DNA from 3 places in the Sporomusa sphaeroides DSM 2875 genome. Region 3 is predicted to be linked to each of the others. Evidence: riboswitches for the same ligand, from Rfam matches in the RefSeq annotation. Region 3 holds a riboswitch; each other region holds the start of a gene.
The links. Region 3 has a riboswitch for cobalamin ahead of SPSPH_RS03170 (hypothetical protein). Riboswitches for the same ligand answer to the same signal wherever they lie in the genome.
Positions count from the first base shown of each region.

Region 1: linked by a shared signal. The riboswitch ahead of nikB (nickel ABC transporter permease) and the one ahead of SPSPH_RS03170 (hypothetical protein) in region 3 are both predicted to bind cobalamin.
Region 2: linked by a shared signal. The riboswitch ahead of SPSPH_RS05255 (nicotinate-nucleotide--dimethylbenzimidazole phosphoribosyltransferase) and the one ahead of SPSPH_RS03170 (hypothetical protein) in region 3 are both predicted to bind cobalamin.

Region 1 covers NZ_CP146991.1:340,299-346,325, forward strand. Annotated here, with positions in the region: gene SPSPH_RS01460 (DUF1036 domain-containing protein) at 1-44, shown strand, start outside; gene SPSPH_RS01465 (hypothetical protein) at 147-566, shown strand; gene SPSPH_RS01470 (hypothetical protein) at 653-1,351, shown strand; gene SPSPH_RS01475 (hypothetical protein) at 1,424-2,005, shown strand; gene trhA (PAQR family membrane homeostasis protein TrhA) at 2,210-2,872, opposite strand; gene SPSPH_RS01485 (winged helix-turn-helix transcriptional regulator) at 3,388-3,723, opposite strand; gene SPSPH_RS01490 (TIGR04076 family protein) at 3,830-4,153, shown strand; cobalamin riboswitch at 4,294-4,498, shown strand; gene nikB (nickel ABC transporter permease) at 4,736-5,674, shown strand; gene nikC (nickel transporter permease) at 5,681-6,027, shown strand, end outside.
Region 2 covers NZ_CP146991.1:1,208,324-1,214,350, reverse strand. Annotated here, with positions in the region: gene SPSPH_RS05260 (sensor histidine kinase) at 1-1,158, opposite strand, end outside; gene SPSPH_RS05255 (nicotinate-nucleotide--dimethylbenzimidazole phosphoribosyltransferase) at 1,293-2,327, opposite strand; cobalamin riboswitch at 2,478-2,674, opposite strand; gene SPSPH_RS05250 (iron-containing alcohol dehydrogenase) at 3,007-4,140, shown strand; gene eutJ (ethanolamine utilization protein EutJ) at 4,192-5,007, opposite strand; gene SPSPH_RS05240 (DedA family protein) at 5,169-5,777, opposite strand; gene SPSPH_RS05235 (DJ-1/PfpI family protein) at 5,915-6,027, shown strand, end outside.
Region 3 covers NZ_CP146991.1:698,524-704,550, reverse strand. Annotated here, with positions in the region: gene SPSPH_RS03185 (PQQ-binding-like beta-propeller repeat protein) at 1-345, opposite strand, end outside; gene SPSPH_RS03180 (energy-coupling factor transporter transmembrane component T family protein) at 350-1,237, opposite strand; gene SPSPH_RS03175 (ABC transporter ATP-binding protein) at 1,185-2,915, opposite strand; gene SPSPH_RS03170 (hypothetical protein) at 2,919-4,559, opposite strand; cobalamin riboswitch at 4,720-4,903, opposite strand; gene SPSPH_RS03165 (sirohydrochlorin cobaltochelatase) at 4,913-5,845, opposite strand.

The DNA.
Region 1 (6,027 bases), 360 kb from region 3:
GGTGGTATGTGGAAACCGACGGTGTCGTTTACTGGAGACCCTGATTGCCGGTAAAGCTTCCCGGAAACTTTACGTCCTTTCGCTTCTTTTAGCCGGGAATGATGCGTCAACCGTTTTGCAGGGACGAATAAGGAGCGTGCATATCAGTGAAAAGCAAAAAACTATGTGGAATAATACTTATTGGGCTGCTGCTTGTTTTGCAAGCCGCAGCGGTATTCGCTGAGCCATCTGTCAGCAAATGGTCGTATTCCAACGAGCAGCAAGGCAGCGGATTTTCTATGACCCTCTGGCGTGAGGGCAGCAAGGTGTGGGGTCAGCATATGGGATGGGCGAGAAATGGGAACCGTATTGACGATTCCTGGGACGATATTTCGATTGAGGGTGCCAGCGAAGATAACCCGAACGAGTACATTGTGCGCTGGCAAAGCGGATACAGCAATGCCGAAGGGTGGGCAAACCTGATTTTTAGCGATGACGGCACTCTGCTGTGGCAGGTTTTCAGAGTGCAGGCGGACGGCGAACGGTACATACCGGACAAGGCGATATTGCAGCCGGTAACCGATTAATAGCGGTCTATAACATGAACGTGCCGGCGTACAACCGGGCTATGCCGTATTTCCCGCCAGATAGAGAGCAAGGAGGTTAATTGATAATGCATGACACGAATCTGCAATCCTTCCCCCGGCCCCTGGCCGGTTTGACTGTGCCCGGACTGGTTGGTGCGGCCGGTGCGGGGATACTGGGAAATATGGTGGCAGCTACGCTGCATACACGGGCGCGGCCGGGAGATCTGACCCTTTTGTCCATGGACTTGCTGGAAACCGTACTGCCGGGTGAACAATTGGATGTCACCGGCTACCGGCTGGAAGATACCTCGCTGACAGCGGCGGCCGTGATCACTGCGATTCTGTTTTTGCCCCTGGTCCTGTTGTATTTCCGTTTTGCTTTGCGGCCTGCCTGGGAAGAAAAAGCCGCTCTTGCCGCTAAAATCGCGGCCGGCGGCACCCTGGCCTTTATTGCCAGCTTGCTGGCGGCAGCCGGTGACTTTCAGGAGCAGGACGCCTGGTTGATGAGTGTTATTCCCCACACAGTGGCTGCTGTAACCTGTGCAGCGTCGGCCGCGATGAGCCTGCTGTTGCTGCGGCAGCCAACTATCCGGGCAATGACACCGTCATGGCTGCTGTTTCTGTCGGCAGCCGCAGCCGGCTTAGTGGCGCTGGCTTACCTGGGAGTGGCTGTTACCTCCCTGGATTCGGAGAGCGAGAACATTTTCTTTACATTGCCTCTTATGATTGGCCTTTACGCCGTCGTGTCCCTGTCGGCGCTTGTCTATCGGGATGAGCGTGTCTAACCTGCCATGCAATGGAAATGCCTCAATAATACGGATAAAGCTATAACTGCAACCGACTGAGGAGGGGTGGGGATGAAAAAAATATTGCAAAGTCTGCTGCTGGTGCTGTTGCTGACGGCACCGGCTGTGGCTGGCGCCGAAGGCGCGTCCCGTCCGACTGCGGCGGAAGCTATTTCTCCCTTGTCCTGCCGGCAGGGTACGGCCGGCAGCTGCGAAACCGAATGCCGTGAGGGTTTGCGGCTGGGCTTTGATACCCGGGGACTGGAAGTAATTACTCCCGGCCATGAGTATATGTTGGACGGAATGGTGTATTTTTCCCTGGAAAAAATGGCGCCTGTCAGCAATAACCGGGATAACGTATTACACAGGATAAAAAGCCGGGAAGGCCATGACCTTCGTCTGTTCACCTTAACCCCGTCCGAAGAGCACTCCTTGCTCCTGTCATATCCTGCGTGGCTTGTAGTGTATGACAAAGGCGAAAATGAGGACTCCAGGCATTGTGTGGACATATATGTCCATACAGACACGGCAGATTTCCGGCTTCATACAAGCGTATCGGTCGATTTTGCGACAGCCTATCACGATGAAATTGGCAGCAGGCTGGCAACCGTCGCTGTAAAAGAGCAGCCGCTCACACAGAGTACAGGGGCGTGAAGCGTGGGGACGTTCTTTTTGCTTCGGAGTTGCTACTCTTAATTATTCAATGACATAAAAACCATAGTAAGGCAGACGAAAAATTGTCTGCCTTACTATGGTTTTTATGTCATTGCTGATTATAGGCAATCCCGGCAGCAGCGGAACAGCTAGCGGCAATACCCTGAACGAAGTAAGGCATGCTGCTTGACCATCCAGGACTGGCTAACCCATCACTGGAATAGGCAGAACATATTTTAAAACAGCAACAAAATGGGCGATGCTGCCCGCAAGAACAAATAAATGCCAGATAGCATGGTTATATGGAATCTTGTGTACTAAATAAAATATAGCACCAACAGAATAAAAAAGGCCGCCGCCTACCAGCCAGTATATACCCTCAATCGGCAGCGTAACTAACAACGGCTTGATCATTACTACCGCAAACCATCCCATTAATAAATAGCATAAGGTTGAGAAAACCTTGAATCGGTTGACAAAAAATATTTGAAAAATGATCCCAATTATCGCGAGTACCCATATTACACTAAAGATTGTCCACCCCAGTGCGCCATGCAGCGGAATCAGAGTGAACGGTGTATAGTTGCCGGCAATCAGTACATAAATAGCTGCATGATCAAAAATCTTCAGGATATATTTTGCTCTTTCATTAGTAAAACTGTGATAAAGTGTTGATGACAAGTACAACAGCACCAAAGAAGTACCATAGATGATAACGCTTAGTAAATGCCATATACTTCCATTGTTATAGACTGATACCGTAAGCACACCAAGTCCGATTAGTGCAAAAATCGTTCCCACGCCATGTGTAGCAGCATTCAATATTTCTTCTAGATTAACTTTCGCGGTCATTGCATTCTTTACCATCTACTCATCCCCTTCTGTGATTTATTGTCCATGGTTATTATCTCTTTCTGCTTCAAATTATAACCGAGGACACATGGCGGCTACTTTACCTTTGGAGTCCCCTTTACAGGTAATTTCAATATTATGATTGAAGGAATTAACGATTCCAAATCCACGCATTTCTGAGCAATCTAACTGCCGTTTCTTTGAAAAGAGGTTCCAGGCAATATATGGGCAATGTGCTGAGTCGGCATCTTACTATGAAGCGTACACAAAACGAGGAAATTTTGCAAGACGGCATCAAGGATAACATTCCGTAAACCGCTTGTTTGCCAAAAGGCTGCGTGAGTGTGTGCGGCTGTAAGAAGTTATTTTGGTTTCTCGAACACCCAAGTTACGATAGCATTTTGCCGCTGTCCCTCTGGGGCTTACTTGCATATCTTTTCATAGTATTCCTCATTTTCGATTTATCTTAATCTTAACTTGCTTCTCAGAAAAAATCTCGAGGAGAACAAAAGGCACCCGCAGAGTATCATCTATGGTTTATGTTTTTCTCCCCATTGACATATTAGTTCCATCAAAGGATAAAGTGATAGCCCCTTTTCAGATAAGCTGTATTCAACTTTTGGGGGAATCTGAGGATATTCTTCACGTGTGATTAGGCCATCATTTTCTAATTCTTTCAGTTGTACACTCAGGGTCTTATGTGAAATTGTACCGATCAGTCGTTGTAATTCATTATATCGAATTGGCTGTGCTTCAGCCAGCCAATACAAAATGACCATTTTCCATTTGCCGCTGATCATTGATAAAGTATAACCAAAGGGTGTATCTTTCAAGCTGTTGATTGGGCGTTGTTCTCTCATGCTCATAGTATCACTTACCTTTTCACCAGTATGCGGCATAAAAGTGCATACTTCAAGTTATTTCCTTTTCATTGTAAGATATAGCTATACTTAATGTAAAGGAGCAGAATGCATGAACAAGTGTAAAATTGAAGTTATTAAAACTACATTTGATGAAGAATTAGCGAGAGCCTATGGCTGCAAGGGACTGGGGAAATGTCCAATGCATAAAGTTGGCGATATCTATTATGGCGATTACGCTAAACCGGAAGGGCTATGTGATGAAGCCTGGAAAGCCATGTATCAATATGTATTTGCCCTGGCACATGGGAGTGATATTTTTTATTATGGTGATTGGATCGATAAGCCTGGAGTGGCAATCTGCAGCTGTAATGATGGGCTAAGACCAGTTATTTTCAAGATCACAGCCACAGATCAGGTATCAAACAAAAATTAGCAGCAAACCAATATAAGTAACCATTCTTGATTTTGGACAGTGCTTTTGAGAAAGTAAGGCAAAAATAAAGTTATTGCCTAAAGTGTATTTTTATGTTATTTTTATAGACAATACAGTGAATCGGTAAATATAGGTTACAATTGTATATTGTAGAAGCAGGTGCCCTCCGGGGCTTAATAGGGAAGACCGGTGAAGACGGATGCTTGGCATCCTTCGAGTCCGGCGCGGTCCCGCCGCTGTAACGGTGAGTTTTGTCTCCATGATGCCATTAGGATCAACATCCTGAGAAGGCGAGGCAAAGCGATGAACCGTAGCCAGAAGAACTGCCTGTTTAGCAATCACCGAATATGGATAGCTGCTGTTGTCTATCCATGGAACCCGCGAGCGATGGGGAAGGGGATTTTTGCATATGGCTGCGCCGTATTGAAATTCCTGACGTATTGTCAGGAATTTTTATTTACGGGACAATATGTGGACAAAGTCTTCCGCTTACGCGGAGGACTTTTATATTTATTACGTAAGTGCAATCGGGCTTTATTGGACAGATGGCGCCGATTGCAGAAGGAACAGGAGTGATGGAGTATTCTTAAGCGACAATTGTTGCAGCGGCTTTTTCAAATCGTCATCGTACTTTTTGGTATTAGTTTTTTAAGTTTTCTGCTCATTTATCTGGCGCCCGGAGATCCGGTGCGGGCCATGTTCGCCGTTACCGGCAATATTCCATCAGAAGAAATACTGGAAGATATGCGGGAACAAATGGGGCTGAACCGCCCGTTTCTGGTGCAGTATGGACATTGGCTGATGAACTGCCTGCAAGGAGACTTTGGCACTTCTTATTCTCAGGGCAAGCCGGTGTCCGAGATGCTGGCGGTGCGGGTTCTGCCCACATTGCAGCTGGCGCTTTTGTCCCTGGTGATGATGCTGGTGATGGCGGTACCGGCAGGAGTGCTATCGGCCTTGCATCAAAACCGGTTTTTGGATTATTTTATCCGGGCGGTTACCTTCACCGGCATTTCTTTGCCGAATTTCTGGGCGGGGCTGCTGCTCATTTACTTTGTGGCGCTTAAACTGGAATTGCTGCCGGTTGTTTCCACCGGCATGGGCTTGCAGAAGATGATTCTGCCAGCCTTTACCCTGGCCTTTGCCATGGCAGGGAAATATGCGCGTCAGGTTCGCGCGGCTATATTGGAGGAAATGAGTCAGGACTATGTCTATGGAGCTTTGGCTAGAGGATTATCGGAAACAGTTGTGCTGTGGCGGCACGTTATCCCCAATGCCATGCTGCCGCTCTTAACGCTGCTGGGGCTGTCCCTGGGTTCACTGCTTGGCGGCACAGCGGTTGTTGAAGTCATTTTTTCCTATCCGGCACTGGGCAGCCTGGCCATCAACGCCATTACGTCGATGGACTACCCCTTGATTCAGGGATATGTCTTGTGGATTGCCCTGATTTATATGATCGTTAATTTGGCAGTGGATGTTTCTTACAGTTTTCTGGATCCACGCCTCAGGAAAGGGGTATAACCGGCGATGGCGCGGAGCAGATGTCAATTTTACATATTTCTGGCCTTGGTGTTAGGCATCGTGGCAGTGGCGGTGTTTGCCCCGCAGATTGCTACCCATGATCCGGGACAGGCTGTGTTGACTGCAGCCAACAAACCACCGAGCAGCGAACACTGGTTTGGCACCGATCGTATGGGGCGGGATTTGTTCTCGCGGGTTATTTATGGTACCCGCACCTCGCTGGCTTCGACTTTGGTTTTAGTGGTAAGTATCTTTACCGTAGGCGGTGTGCTTGGGGTTGTGTCCGGCTACATGGGCGGCAAAACCGATACGGTAATCATGCGTATTTCCGATATGATGGTATCCTTTCCCGG
Region 2 (6,027 bases), 510 kb from region 3:
AATGCGCAGACCATACTGCTCGCCAAAATAATGCTGAATGCGCTGGTGAACATTAATCAGTCCGATTCCTGTCAGATGACCTTTGCTTGACCGCTTTTCGCTTTTTAAAATAGCGCCGATCTGTTCCTGAGGAATTCCCACCCCGGTATCTGACACCCTGATGATTATATTGTTATTGGCAACATAGCCGCTGATATAAATATGTCCGCCCTCTTTTTTGGGTTCAAGTCCGTGAATGATGGCGTTTTCCACCAAGGGCTGCAAGCTAAGGGCCGGAACCGATATTTTCATCAATTCAGGCTGTATCTCAATGGTGGCCTGAATCCTGTCACCAAACCGCACCTGCTGAATACTCAGATAATCCTCAATAGACTTGATTTCCTGCTGCAGGGTGCGCATTTCCTCCATATCCCGCAGATTGGTGCGCAACAGAGCTGACAACGAATGGACAACTTCCTGTGTGCGCTCCGCACCTTCGAGCAACGACAAGCGGGCAATGGTGTTGAGGGCATTAAACAGAAAGTGAGGGTTAATCTGTGCCTGCAGTGCCTTCAGCTCGGCTGCCCGGAGCAAATTCTGCAGCTCGGACTTTGCCTTCAGCTCGGTCATCAGCTGTTTTTGCACCAGATTGGTTGCGCTCATTTCCACAATATAATTAGCCATAAGATGCAGCAAATCAGCCGCTGCCTGCAAACGATGCTCAGGAATAATAGCAATTTTATCAAACAGTTGGGATAGAATCTCTTTATCCATGCCCAGAGGTAAGAGCTGGTTGAACATTTCCTGCTTGGCATCAAAATCCGGATTGGGTAATACAACCTGGCCTGCCAGTAATGCCCCTACATATTCGTTTTGGACGATAATGGGAGCGGCAAAATCGGTTAAACCGCTGTGACAATGATACACAACCGGCCGCTGCTGTTCCATAGCGTTGCGTCCGCCCCGGTCATCACAAGCCTTGCACCGCTCAAACCCGTCGGGAAAGGAACGAACATAACAGCAAAAATCAGTAAATTTGCTGGGTTTGGTTACAGGTGCACCGTTTGCATCAACAGTAACAGCAGCGATACCGGTGGCTTCCGAAAATTTATTTTGTATCTCCTGCAGGCTCTGAACATTAATAATCTCGTCAAGGCTAAACCGTTTGCCGTTATGCACAAAACATCCCCCCTACCCAAACTATAGATAGCATAAAAGAAATCAGCATTGTAATTTTCCTGATAAGGGGATATTTTGGCTATTAGCACTGTCAATTCCTGCTATAAATTGACAGTGCTCCACCAAAAATAATATCATATGGCCGTCAAATGCTGCGAATCCGGGTTGCTGACCGCAAAATCGGCAAGCCTGGCCATAGTATACATGGTATACGCCATCGTCCTGAGCATTGAGACCATTAAAACAGCTCCCGTCCCCTCCCCTAAAGCCATGTTGGCTCGAATTGGCACATCATCGGCCAAAATATTGCCTAACAGCAGGGCATAGCCCATGCCCGGCTCTTTGGACATATGAGAAGGCAGGCCATAGGCTTCCACTTCTCGATTTATCCGGGAAGCACAGGCAAAGGCTACCGCGGTGATAAAGCCATCGATAACAAACGGAATCTTGCGCCTGGCGCACTCTGTCATCCCGGCACAGATAGCGACAATATCAAAACCGCCCACACACCGCAGGATATCTTCAATCCTGCAGAAGGTTTCCCGGTGACGCTCAACTCCTTTGGCCACAACCACGCATTTTCGCTTTAACATATCGGTAGTCGGAGCGCTGGCACCATAACCGACAACAAACTCAGGGAGTATCCCGGTCATTGCATGCAGTACGGCTGAGGACGTAGTGGTATTGCCAATCCCCATTTCACCAAAGGATACTAAATTAGCACCCTGAGTATCAATAGCATACCCCGCCATTTCCTCGCCAACCCGCCAGGCCTCGTCAAATTCGGCTTGAGTCATGGCTTCTGTTTTCATAAAATTCCTGGTTCCCGGCGCCACCCGCCGGTATATGCCTGCTGTTTTTGTATTGTTGATGCCGATATCAATTACCGAATACGGAACATGATTGGCCTGGCAAAAACAACTGATCGCCGCCCGGCCATCCACCATATTTTGCGCTTGCAGGTAAGTAATCTCACTGGGAAAGTCCACTACCCCCTCTTCCACCACGCCGTTGTCGGCAGCAAAAATCAAGTGATATGGTTTTATTTCCGGATGCATGGTCCCCCATGCAAGCAACAGTTTTTTAAACAGCTTCTCCAATAGTCCCAGGCTATCCGGCGGCTTTGCCGCACCATTGATTAAATTGTCTACTTTAGCCCGATAATCCATACTTACGCCCCCTCATTTTATACTTATCCGGAAGAACCGCTGATGCACGCCTTATAACCTCCAGCATTTAAATTAAAAACCCAGCCCCAAAGGGCTGGGTTTTACTTTCATAAAATCCTGTCCTTCCGGTACTACCTCTGGCGCGGAGGTAAATAACAGCCAAAACAGGCAGGTCTCCTGGCTTACGGATAATCAGAACCCCTGGCCTTCCCGATTACCGGTGGCTTGGTTTGGGTGTTCCTCCCCGATTACAGTGGCGCGACCGCGTCGTTTAAGGATTGTGCATCCTTCCGAGCTTCCCTATTCTCCTCTTACTGCTAAGAGGCACCTGTATGGTGGCAGATATGCAATTATCCATCTACTTTTTTTGCACACTTCTACAGTCAAAACCATTCTCCTGTCAGTATATGCAGGGTTCGCAAGATGTTAAAGCATTTAGTCAAAATAGTTCTATTTTCCCCCGCTGTCCCGGCCTGTCCGGTTGTCCGGCAAACAAAAGCGCTGCCGCAGGCATTTGCCTGCCAAAATAGTTATCCCTCGTCATAGTATGTCATTTTTTTGCGGTCCTTTCGCTGCCTGTCCTTCACAAGCTTGCACAAACAGCAAAATGATGGTATCGTTTTAGAAAATTACAGAGCAAGGGGAGGCCGTTGCCGTGCAAAAAATCCATGAATATTTTATGACACCCATTAGTATTTTGGGCACAGGCTGCACAGAACGGATTGCCGGTTACATTAAACCTATGCTGTTTAGAAAAGCACTGATTGTCAGCGACAAAACACTCGTTGAAACCGGGCTGATTGACAAGCTGCTGGCATTACTTGATGCCGAAGGTATTTTTTACATAATCTATAAAGACGTTTCACCTAATCCTACGGTAGCTCAGGTAAATTACGGGTTAAAACTGTTCCGGGATAACGGCTGCGACTTTTTGATTTCTTTTGGCGGCGGTTCTCCTCATGACTGCGCCAAAGCCATTGCGCTATTAGCTGCCAATGGCGGCGAAATTGCCCACTATGAAGGTCTCAACAAATCCGCCAAGCGGTCCGCCCCCCTTATTGCTATCAATACCACTGCCGGTACCGGCAGTGAATTAACCCGCTTTTGTGTCATTACCGATGAAGAGCGGCATGTAAAAATGACTATCAATGATTGGCATGTTACCCCCATTATTGCTGTCAGTGACGCCGAACTTATGCTGGACATGCCTCCCGGTCTAACGGCCGCAACCGGTATGGATGCCCTGACGCATGCCATTGAAGCCTATGTTTCCACCAATGCTACCCCGGTAACCGATTGCAAAGCCGTTAAAGCCGTGGAATTAATCAGCGCCAATTTAGTGACCGCCTACCAAAGCGGCCATGACTTACCCTCCAGGGAAGCCATGGTCTATGCCGAATATCTGGCAGGTATTGCCTTTAACAATGCCAGCTTAGGGTATGTCCATGCACTTGCCCACCAGCTTGGCGGGTTCTATAACCTGCCGCATGGTTTATGCAATGCCATCTTATTGCCTGCCGTCATGGAATTCAACCTGCCGGCAGCCGTAACCAGGTATGCTGATCTGGCCCGCGCCGCCGGGATTGACACCACAGGCTTACCGGCAGAAGCCGCTGCAAAACGCTTCATCCAGTTGGTGCAGCAGCTCAATAAGGCGCTGGAATTACCGGCAAAACTACACGAACTGCGGGGGTTCAGAGCCGAAGATATCCCCTTGCTGGCGGAAAATGCCCTGAAGGACGTTTGCAGCCTAACCAATCCCCGCCAAGGCTCACAGCAGGATGTGGAGGCCATTTACCGGTCAATCCTGTAAAACCTCCCATAATAAAAGGTCTGACCCCAGTCGGGTCAGACCTTTTCCTTATTAGCCAAACATAGCAATACCCAGCGGTGTTACCAATAAAGGATGGGGGGGAACGTGGACTTTGCGGCCAAAAGCTTTGCTGAATTCAGTTTCAAACCCTTGCAGACAGGCAGTGCCTCCCACCACATAAACAGGATAGTCATGATATTCCTCTTGTCCGGCCAGCATAGCCGTTACCACTGCAGCCATCTTTTCAATAACAGGCAAAATAACCGGCATAATCCTGCGGTGCTGGGCAGCATCCCGTTTGAGCAGTTCCGCTTCCTCAAACGGCATTTTATAAGCTCCGGCCAAAACCAGCGATACATGCGTACCGCCGGTTGGTTCGTCGGCTGTGAATACCAGCTCGCCATTACGCAAAACAGCAATTCCGGTAGTGCCGCCGCCGATATCCACCACAATTCCATGGGTAATACCCAGGGCCCTGGCAGCCGCTACCGGCTCGTCCACCTGACAAACAGGCTCCAAACCGGCTCCGGCAATAACATGACCGCAGGCTAAAGCATTGCGTCCCACCGTTCCCGGCGGAATGGCGGTAGCCCCTTTGTCCAGGGTAATACCCATACGTGCTTCCACTTCGGCTTTTAATTCCTCAACAATCAGCATCGCCCCCCGGAAGTCAACAACCAAGCCATCCCTGACCACCGACGCCCAACGCAGACTTCCTGCTACGGGATTACCTGCTTCATCGGCAACAACCAGTACAACATCGGCAGTCCCCAGGTCGACACCGACTTTATAAGGGCCGGGTAAATCGGCTACCGTTTTTGTTTCCATCAGCTCATGCAATTTATAAATTTTTTCATAGGCTTCCATGTTTTATCCCCCTCGCCGTGCAACTTCATGAAACAGTACCCTTTCTATCTGCTGTTCCCTGCAATAACACGAAATACCTGTTGCCATAACCGTAAATATCTGACAAGTTATTTTAAATTCTTGCGCAAAACAAGAGGGAATAAACAAAGGGCCGCCTTGACTCATTTTTCTCTTAACTTACTGGCATATTTATAAATGAGATAGGCCGCCAGTACAGCAAATACCACCCCGCCGGCGGCTAAACCAAGCTGACTTCCCAATTCCGTTATGCCCTGCCAGTTGTAGCCCAGCGAAAATCCGGCATATATCAGTGTGCTGCACCAGATAACTGAACTAAGAATGGTACTTATAATATATTTCTTACTATTCATATGGAAAAAGCCTGCCGGAACAGGGATAGCACCACGGATAACAGGCAGCAGTCTGCCAACCACGACAGCTAAGGCACCATATTTTTTCAGCCAGGTATTGACCGCCGCCAACTTGGCAGCCGACGGCATCAGAAAACCTAAATAGCGTGTTACTATTACTGAACGGCTAAAAAAACCAACACCAAAACCAAGCAGGGCTCCTACCAAATCACCCAGCGCTGTGGCAGCAACTGTGGGAATCAGTTCTATCCGGCCGATAAATAATAAATAGCCGCTAAACCCCAAAGTCAATTCACCGGGGAAGGGCACTCCTATCCCGGTAAGCAGCATAGCGGCAAAAATAGCCGCATACATATTCTCTCCCAGCCTGTTCAGCAGCACAAACAATGTTTCTTCCATCAGCGTTAGCTCCAGACCGAATTTATTCGATAACAATACAGATAAGTCTTACTACACAAATTTTATCATTTCCGGTACAATTAAAATAGTATTTAGAAATAAGGTAATAGGATAACAGTAGTAAAGGAAGTGCTTGCATGATTACCATTGGCATCCTGATTTTCCCGCAAGTCGAAGAGCTCGATTTTGTCGCCCCTTTTGAGGTACTCAGCTATAGTAATAAAATTAGCCCTGACAGTACCCGAGTTCT
Region 3 (6,027 bases):
CGAAAATTCCAGTGCGGTCAGCTTACCCAGCCCCATGTTTTTACGCCAGATAAGGCTGCCCTTGGTATTATAAAGCAGCACTTCCCCTGTTTCCGAACCGACGGCCAAAAAGCTGCTATCAGGGGAAAATCGGATAAAGCCCCGGTTAAAGCCCATTCGCTGATAATTATATACTTCCGTTTGGCCTAAAACCACTTCCATTACTTTGCCATAAGCGCCTGTCTGTGTACCGTTTTGTTTGCCAGTCAGGCTCACATGGGTGCTCATGCCAAAAATATGGGCGGCTAATGCTCCTAACGTACCGAGAAATAAGAGAGTAATTCCTGCTGTGATGACTTTTTTCATAGTTTTACAGCCACACCTTCATCAAATCATATACCCCCCGCAAGGATGACACATATAAGAAACCGTTAAATTGCAGTGAATCCATTATCTTAAGAAGTATCAGACCCACCACTGTCAGCAGCAGGCTATGGCAAACCAGGCGTTCCTTGCAGGACCATACCGGCAAAGGCACCTGCGGTGTTTCCCGGCCAAAGCCGCGGCTTTCGACAGAAGATGCCAAAGTCGCCGCCCGGCGCAAAGTCCGTGCCAGAATGGGAAACAAGGTTTGAAAGGCTGTTTGAATGAGCCGCCGGGGCGATATTGTCCGGAACGGGTTAAAGCCTCTGAGACGCTGTGCCGTCAGAACAACACCGGTCTCCTGAAAAATGACCGGCAGAAACCTGAGACCGGTTATCAGCATAAAGCCCAGTTCGTAAGGCAGCTTCCAGGCCAGCAGGCTGCGCAATAACTGCCGGGGATCGGAGGTCCAGTTAATCAGGAGGCCCAAAGCCAGCATAGTTCCTGAACGCAAGGCCTGCACGGCGCCATATTCCAAGCCTTCCCGGTAAACATACACCCCTCCTGTCAATGCGCCGATTCCCGGTGCGGCCGGCGACACCAGACAAGCGATAATGGTTCGCGGCTCACTGCTGTAAAACAGCGCCTGGCTGGTCATGGAACCCCAAATACCCAGTAGAATAAAGACCATAAGGATACGCCACCTGCCCATAGAGGAGCGCGCCAGCAGGTGCAGGCTCAGCACCAGACAAAACAGCAGAAATAGTGAACGCGGGCTGTCCACCAGCAGCACCATAGCTGCCAGCAGGAGCAATAACACCAGTTTTGTCCGGACATCAATCTTATGAAGCAGGGTGTTCCCCGGTGTAGCTTCCCAGACATGCCTGTCGTACATATCCTACCACCTCCTCCACAGTAAGCGCGGTGCCGCCATACAGGGCCTGAGCGGCAAGCAGGATCGCAGGCGGTTTAAGTCCGCTGGCCTTAAGCATGGCCTGATCCTGAAAAACCGCAGCCGGTGTGCCGTCGGCCACAATTTGCCCCTGCCGCATAACAATGATTCGATCGGCAAACCGTGCTGCCACCTCGGTATCATGGGTGCAAAATATAATACTGCCACCCTGCCGGGTATATTCCCTGAGCAAGAGCGCGATATCCTCAATATGGCCAATATCCTGGCCTGTTGTTGGCTCATCCAGCAGCAGGACCTGCGGCTCATTGGCCAAAACGGCGGCAATAGCCACCCGCAAGCGTTGACCGCGGCTCAAAGCCAGCGGGAAATCCTCCCTCAAGCCGCCTAAACCTAGCCTGTCTGTCAATAGTTCGCAGTACTCTGTCCAGCCGTCGGTATTGTCTTTGCTTTGCTGGCGCAGGCTAAAACCGATTTCCTCCTGCACAGTACTGTTAAACAGCATAAAATCCGGATTTTGCAGCACCATTCCCACAGCCGGCGATACTGCCCTAACCCTTTGTCCCAGTATCTGCATTTCACCGGCTGCCGGTTTAAGCAACCCGCCCAGCAAGTGCAGCAAGGTAGACTTGCCGGCCCCGTTACTGCCCATAAGGGCAATAAATTGGCCTGCGGCAACTGTCAAATCAACCCCGTTCAGCACCATTTGCGCCGGGTTATCATAATGAAAAAATACTTGTTTGGCCTGGATTGCCGGTATTGGCAACAGGTGTTGTCCTACAGGCAGCGATGCCGCCGCTGCGGGAACCGGACTGATAGCGGGAACCGGAATGGCATAATGCTGCCGGATGGCTGCCACGGCATCGTCAACCTGAGCCGAACGCGCCGCAACCCCCAGATGATGACAAAGGGTAACAGGCTGGGGGAGCCTGAGACCGTAAGCAGCAAACATTTCCTGGCAGTTGTAAGCCTCTTCACGCCTGCCCTGCCAGATGAGCCGTCCGGCATCCATAATGGCTGCCTTGTGACATAAAGGCAGTACTTCATGCAGGCGGTGCTCAACAATAATAATGGTAATTCCCAGATTGGCATTCAGTTGCTGCAATACGGACAGCAATTCCGCGGCTCCCTGCGGATCAAGCTGGCTGATAGGTTCATCCAGTGCCAGTACCTGTGGTTTGGCTGCCAGTACGGCGGCTACCGCCAGGCGCTGTTTTTGTCCTCCTGACAGTGCATGCACACTGGCTTTTGCCTTATCGGCAAGACCTACCAAGGCTAACGCTTCTTTGACCTGAGGTTCGAGCTGAACTGCCGTCATTCCCATATTTTCCAGGACAAAAGCCACTTCATCAAACACGGTTGTGGAAAAAATCTGATCATCCGGATTCTGAAATACCATGCCCACGGTACGGCTCATCTCCGCCACACTCAAGCCACTCACCGAACGTCCGCCGACAACCACGTCTCCCTCAAGCTTGCCGCCGCTTTCATGGGGAATCAGTCCGTTAAGCATTTTTAACAAAGTGCTTTTGCCACAACCGGTCGCACCTGTCAGCAGCAGGAAATCGCCTGGGGAAACCCGGAAACTGACGCTACTGATACTGGGACTGCTGCGATGCCGATAGGTAAAGGAAACATTATTAAAGCATACTATACTGTCCATTGGTCAATCTCCCCCTACTCTGGCCAGTCGTTTGCCTAAGGCTGTGCCACAGGCGGCGCCGATTATGGTATAGATAAAGCCGTTAAACAGTAAGACCAATGCAATATACCAGGCAGCATAATACATGCGGTACAAAAACGCCATCGCCTGCAAGCTCACATAGGCTGCGATGGTATCAGCCACCGCACAGCTGACAGCCAACAGCGCGATCTTGTCCCAGGGTATGGGGTTGTCTTCCCGTTGCTGCAGCCAGCCATACATGCCACTGCCATAAATCAGCAGCTCCAGCAGCAGCGCATGCAGACCATAGGATAACAGGCCAATGGGTGAGATTTGACCAAATGCCAGCATCCCGAGCAGCATGCGAACAACGGTCATCAGCGCCACCACCCCGGGCTGGGGAATGAGTATGACCAGCGCCACCACCATCATATAGAGAAATATGCTGCTAAACAGGCCGGTAATTAAAAATCCGAATGGGCCCAGCAAAATATGAAAAAAATCATTTAATAAAGTGGACGGTACATTGACCACCGCAAAAGCTGCCGCACCAAACAAGGCAATGGTTACCAGCCAGCGTGTTTTCAGCACCGCCAATACTCGCCGCAGGCGCTTGAGGGAAAGCAGCAAGCCTGTCAATACCGCCAGGGCGGCACTACTGACTACTATCAGGGCTTTGTTGTCTTTTTTGATAATAGTAAGCGGCACTTCGTACAGCAACGGCGCCTTGACCCCGTCGCTCAGTTCTGCCCGGAGGATATAATCCCCGCCGGTCAAATTGCGTTCATCCGCATATACAGGCAGCTGCAGGCGCTGCCGGGAGTCACCGTTCAAAGCCGTAAACATCTCTAAATATTCCTTGTGACCATCCAGCGCGCCGCCATCGACATCTTCATTGGTCGCACCGGGAGTAAACAAGCCGCTCACCGGCTGACGACCCGCATCTAAGAGATGAACGGTAACAATAACCAGTTTTTGCACCCCGGCTGGATTGACAATATCCACGCCCAGGTGAGTTACCGGGTGAATGGCCTCAATTTCTTGATTCGAAGCGCCTTTGCCAATAAATAAATTTTTGTAGTAATCCCATTGTCTGTCCCGCAGCACCAAGACATTGCGCCCTACACGGTCATCGGTTTTGCCGTCCTTATCCAACGGCAGAACCATACCTGCCAGTGTGACCGGCACGGCGGCGTCACCGGTACCGGCCCCTACGGTAACCGGTATCTGCTGTGTATTGTCTCCTGCCGTCACGGCAGCGGTATACCTGCCGGGCGGCAAATCTGCCGCCACCTGCAGGGACAGCAAATCATACCACTGACTATACCCTCCCGACAGCAGCATATCTCTGGTTAAGGAATACCGGTCTGCTTGCCTGGTTACCTCCCAGTTTTCCTGAGAACCGGCCGGGCTAAAGCCAGGCGGCAGACTGATGGTCACTGTCACCGTTGTGTCGCTTAGACCACGATGTTCAATACTAAACAGCGCTGCCGTCTGCCCGCCGGGAATCACAGAATCCCTGACCTTTCCCAGATAATACGGAAATTGACAGGAAAAAGATACTCCCTCCTGGGCCTGTCCGGTAATTGTCAACATTACCAACAGCACTGCCACGACGCCGGTCAGTGCTTTTTTGATGGTCAAATCCTTGCCCCCTTAGATAAAAAAAATACATTCCCGCGCTTACGCGTGGGAATGTATTTTCAGTTTTGATATATTTTGCAGCATCCGGCACCCCAGGGCCCGTGAGTCTTCAGCATACATACCATCTACTGTAATCCCCTCCCCATGCCTCGTGGGTAAAACGGCGACTGTCAGCTAGGCAGTTCTCCTGACTCTGGTTCACGGCTCATCCAAACCTTCCCAGGACTTTTCATCCCAGTGGCATATTCTTGGATTTGCTCCCCATTACAGTGGCGGGACCGCGCCGGCTTTTCACCGGACTTCCCTATTAAGCCCCGTAGGGCACCTAACTCTTTTGTTATTTGGTTTTGCTTTTAGTGCTTTTTAGCTTCCGGGTTATTCAGTTCATCAATGGCATCTTTAACATGTTGGACATAAATATCTTGAAAACCTGCATTTTCACCCAAGCCATGCACATAAGTGTCTACTTTAAAGCCGGCGGCAATAAGCTGGCTTTTTGCTGAATCCTCTTCATCACCGGCCATATCGTTGGTAGCATGGTCACCGGCTACCAGCATGAACGGCATAAGAGTAACTTTTTTTACTTTGTTGGCTTTTAATTTAGCCAGCATATTGTCGAAGGACGGATACCCTTCCACGGTGAACAGATATACGTTTTTATAGCCTTCATCCTGTAATTTAAGCTGCATGGCGGCATAAGCCGAATTTCCGGGATGGCTGCCACCATGTCCCATCAGTACAATGGCTTCGTCTTTTTTCTGTTTGGGGAACTGGTTTTCTAATGCTTTAGCAGCAGCTAAATAGTCATCAGGTTTCTCTTCTTGTCCCATAAAATACATAATAGGTCTGCCTAACGCAATTTTGTCAAAGGTTTTAGCGGCTTCATGATGTTTTACAACACCCTTCACCAAATCAAACTCTTCACCGGCAGCAATATGCAGCGGCTGAACAATAACTTCATTAAAGCCTTCGGCTTTTAAACGGTCAAGCGCTTCTTTTTCGGTATCGATTTTCACGCCGTCACGTTCAGCAATTCTTTTAATGATAATCCGGGAAGTAAAAGCCCGGCGAACTTCGTACTCGGGAAATTCTGCTTTTATTTTGGTTTCAACAGCTTCAATGGTTGTCTTTAAGGTTTCAGGATACGTAGTACCAAAGCTTACAACTAAAATAGCCTTTTTGCCTGCCTGAGCCGGTGCAGCCGCTGCCAGTGACGGAACCAGACTTACGCAGCCAAATACAGCCAGCATGCACAGGGTGGTGATAATCGAATAGATGTTTTTCATTGGCCAAAAACAACTCCTTCATATTTTTTGAGTACCGGACACGCCTTCGTTACCAGGATGATGGGAGCAGCCTGTGATTAAAACAGCAAACCTCTCAACCGTAGCGGTGAGAGGTTTGAACAGTAGCCCGAACAGAAAGCTCCTGGTGTGTAAACCAGGAGCGAATTAGCCAGTTACGCCAT